One region of the Pseudoalteromonas xiamenensis genome, then DNA from elsewhere that is predicted to be linked to it. Evidence: predicted binding sites of a transcription regulator. Region 1 holds the regulator's gene; the other holds the start of a gene.
What was found. Region 1 encodes sigma-54, which starts transcription at its own class of promoters, with help from an activator protein. Its sites were predicted from a motif close to GTTGGCACGNNNNTNGNNT; they were not measured.

Region 1 (2,208 bases):
TACGATCAGTCCGACAAATACGTCGACGGGACGATTGTCTATTGCATCGTAATCGATCGCTTCTTGGTTCGTAAGGAGCATGACGAGCGGTTTTTCTATACCGGTTAAACGCCCATGCGGAAGTGCAACACCTTTGCCAATTCCTGTGCTTCCCAGTTTTTCTCGCGCAAGAAGTGCATCAAGGATTTCATGTTGATCTACTTCTGGAAGCTGCTGTTGTGCTAATTCACTAAGATATTCTAGAACGCGCTTTTTACTAGTAAAAAGGACTGCAGCTTTCGTGCAGTCCTTTGAAATGAGTTCGCTAAGTTTCATTGTTAGTGTCGAGTCATCTTTTCTTTATGTTTTATTACTTGACGGTCCAACTTATCCAAGAGTAAATCGATGGCCGCGTACATGTCCTGGTGTTCCGTTGATGCAAAGAGTTCCCCACCATTTACATGTAGAGTTGCTTCTGCTTTATGCGTGAGTTTTTCAACATCTAATATAACGTGAACATTATTGATGTGATCAAAATGTCGCTCCAGCTTCGCAAACTTACTGTTTACATAGTCTCTTAAAGAATCGGTAATTTCTACGTGACGACCAGTTAGATTTAGTTGCATAAGCATTTTTCCTTCTTGAGTTTTACGTCTTAGATCAGGCTTTTACGCTGATTTGACGGTGGTATAGCCAAAGACTCACGATATTTTGCAATCGTACGTCTCGCCACTTGAATTCCTTGTTCCGCTAAAATATCCGCAATTTTGCTATCACTCAATGGTTTAGCTGCATTTTCTGCGGCAATTAGCTTTTTAATGAGCGCTCGTATCGCAGTGGATGAGCACTCACCTCCGTTTTCGGTACTAACATGACTTGAGAAGAAGTATTTCAGTTCAAAAATGCCGCGAGGTGTATGCATGTATTTTTGTGTCGTAACACGTGAAATGGTGGATTCGTGCATTTCGACCATTTCAGCGACATCATTTAACACCATTGGACGCATGGCTTCAGGGCCATGTTCAAAAAAGGCTTGCTGCTGTTTTACGATACAGTTAGCCACTTTCATTAGCGTCTCATTGCGACTTTCTAAACTTTTAATAAACCATTTGGCTTCTTGTAGGTGAGAGCGAATAAACTGGCTATCACTTGAAGAGCGAACGGAACGACTCATTGCGGCGTATTGATCGTTAACACGGATCTTTGGCATGCAATCAGGATTTAATTCAACAACCCAACGGCCTTTGACCTTTTTCACTGATACATCTGGTACCACGTACTCTGGTTCTTCATGGATCACTGAGGCTGCAGGTTTAGGATTGAGGCTATGAATTAGCGTCATGACTTCTTTTAAATCACTTTCTTTAAGCTTAGTCTTTTTCATTAAAGTGCGATAGTCACGACTTGCTAAAAGCTCAATGTGTTCATTAAGTATTTGTTTTGTCTCAGCTAACCAAGGCGTTGATGAATCATATTGGTTTAGTTGGATGCAGAGGCATTCTTGTAAGCTTCTCGCTGCGATACCAATAGGATCAAAGAGTTGAACTCGCTTTAATACAGCTTCTACTTCATCAAGCTCAATGGGTTCTTCTTCATCGCTACCTTCATTCAGACTGTCAACGATGTCTTGTGTTGAAACGGTGAGCGTACCAGACTCATCTACCGCCTCGACAATGGCAACAGCAATGGCACGATCAGTCGGTGAAAATGGGGTGAGTTCAAGTTGCCACATTAGATATTCATGAAGCGTTTCGGTCGTTTCGCCTTGATAGACCATGTCATCGTCTGGCATTGGTCCTGAAGAGGCTGCAGGAGCCGCACTCATGTATTCATCCCAAGTGACGTCCATTGCCAGTTCGTCACTGACCGTATCTTTATTTAGTGCGTCACCGGATTCCATTTCATAGTCAGTGACTTGTTCTTCGAAGTCATTGGAGGGTTCTGATGAACTGGATTCTTGAGATGAGGCATAATCGAAGTCGTCATCTTGTTGGTTATTTTCAGGGGAATTTTCCTGATCATCGACTTCTAATAGGGGATTGCTGTCCAGCGCTTCTTGAATTTCTTGCTGAAGATCTAGCGTGCTCAACTGCAACAAGCGTATTGCTTGCTGCAATTGTGGCGTCATTGTCAGTTGCTGCCCCATGCGGAGCTGTAATGATTGCCTCATGTATCTGTAACAATCCTTTCTCTAGTGTTCAATTCAATTAGGCGACTGTACTACGTAAA
Region 2 (2,208 bases), 1.4 Mb from region 1:
AATACAAAGTCGCCTTGCTCCGTGACTCTCATGTAATCGGTTGTTTTAAAGTCCACTACGGGCACACCAAACTGATGCAGCTCGTGTACAAACCCTTCAGCAATTTGATTACCAAGTAATGTGGTGGTATTAAAATCCGCATCTAGATAGACAAAACTTGCCACGGCGATTGGTGTTTTCTGATTCACGTATTGCAGATTTGTCACTAAATCTTGCATTATGCTTTTGATATAGTGATTGATGTTTTTACCAGAACGAGTCGAGTTGACTTGTAGCGCCTGTTTTTTCACGGCCATATTTTGAAAATTGCTTGTTGGGGATGCAATTTCTCTTACACCTTCAAAGGTACCTGTTTGATCAGCATTAGAGGTTAACTGGTTATTCGCTTGCAATGCCGCACAGCCCATCATGAATAAGGGCAAAGTTAATCCTAACAAAATGTGTTTCATCTCTTTCTCCGCCTAATATTCAGTCCGATAAAGCGTGCCTTCACGCATTTGAACTTTTTCATTGGTCCACATTACATTTTTTGGTATTTCGATCGTTGCAGCAGACATGTTTAAGCCATCAACAAGACTGGTTACACGGGCATTAACAATATACGCATGCTGCTGTTCGGTTAGCGTCCCGGTTATGACATAGTCGATATTTTGACGCGTTTTTAGTTTATTCACATCTCTACTAAGAATTGTATCGGCCGATGGATGCAAAACAATAGCGTTTTCTAACCTATACTCCGTCGTCTGGTAACCCATCTGCGTAAAGTACGTGATCAAACTCTCTTGGATTTGTTGACTTAACCCTTGTCCCGGACCGGACGCTGCTTTGCTCTCCAGAGCATTGGCAAGTAGGAAGCTTGTGACCGCAATGCGTTCATTTGCCTTAACCGGAATTGTCATATCACCTAATTGACTTGCCAGCGCGCCAATATACTGATGTAAGTCATAGTGAGACATTTTAGGCGTTACCACCGGATCTCTCGTAGGAACTTTGGTTTGATTCTTAGCACATCCCCCAAGTAAGCATATTACTAGTAAGACTATGCCAAAATTGAACTGACGTGATTTCATAACGGGCCATCTCAGATACTTTGTATTTCAAAAGCAATTTTCAGGCCAAATAAAAAAGTTGATGCACTTTCAAAAGCACATCAACTTTCTCTGATTTTAGTCAAGCCACCAAATTGAGACTCGACAAGTCAACAAAATTTAGTTGGCTTCGAGTAACTTCGCTATGTGGGCTTTTAGCTCAGACGCAAATTCTTCACGTCGAAGCGCATACTCAACATTGGCACACAGATAACCCAGCTTACTGCCACAATCATGGCTTTTGCCTTTCATGGCATAAGCTTGAACCGGTTCTTGCTTCATTAACATGGCAATTGCATCCGTCAGCTGGATTTCATCTCCTGCTCCTAACGGCGTCTTATCAAACAATGACCAAATATTTTGACTTAAAACGTAACGACCCACTACAGCTAGGTTTGACGGTGCTTCATCAACGTGAGGTTTTTCTATCATTGATTGTAAGTCCGCACTTTCACCTGCTTTTAGCTTTACATCACCAATATCAACGATACCAAACTTATCGACATCGGATTGAGCCACTGGCTCTACCATGATTTGACTTGCACCCGTTTCTTTAAAACGAGCAACCATCTCAGCTAAGTTGTCTTTCTTTAGGTCGCTCGCGGCTTCATCAATCAGTACGTCTGGCAGAAGCACAACAAATGGAGAGTTCCCTATCACGGGACCTGCACAATTGATAGCATGACCTAACCCTTTAGCTTCACCTTGGCGAACGTGAATAAGCGTTACGCCTTTTGGACAAATACTTTGTACTTCTTTCAGTAATTGACGCTTAACACGCTTTTCAAGCGTCGCTTCCAATTCAAAGCTGGTATCGAAGTGGTTTTCAATGGAATTCTTACTTGAATGCGTTACAAGAACGATTTCTTTAATGCCCGCAGCCACAGCTTCATTAACAACGTATTGAATCAACGGCTTATCAACTATCGGTAACATTTCCTTAGGAATTGCTTTTGTTGCTGGCAACATTCTTGTGCCAAGTCCTGCAACTGGTATCACCGCTTTCATTCTTTCTCCTAGATTGCGACAGGGGCTTTAATGTGTGGATGTGCTTGATAATCCACTAATTCAAAATCTTCAAATTTAAAATCGAATATCGACTTAACCGCCGGGTTAATTT

Region 2: a site for sigma-54 is predicted at 1,102-1,120, ahead of NI389_RS14235 (FlgO family outer membrane protein). Genes of this name have one in related genera too.

What each region holds. Positions count from the first base shown of each region.
Region 1 covers NZ_CP099917.1:1,705,502-1,707,709, reverse strand. The annotation lists gene ptsN (PTS IIA-like nitrogen regulatory protein PtsN) at 1-315, opposite strand, end outside; gene hpf (ribosome hibernation promoting factor) at 318-605, opposite strand; gene NI389_RS07880 (RNA polymerase factor sigma-54) at 635-2,149, opposite strand.
Region 2 covers NZ_CP099917.1:3,078,029-3,080,236, reverse strand. The annotation lists gene NI389_RS14240 (FlgO family outer membrane protein) at 1-449, opposite strand, end outside; gene NI389_RS14235 (FlgO family outer membrane protein) at 462-956, opposite strand; gene galU (UTP--glucose-1-phosphate uridylyltransferase GalU) at 1,209-2,096, opposite strand; gene NI389_RS14225 (thymidylate synthase) at 2,105-2,208, opposite strand, start outside.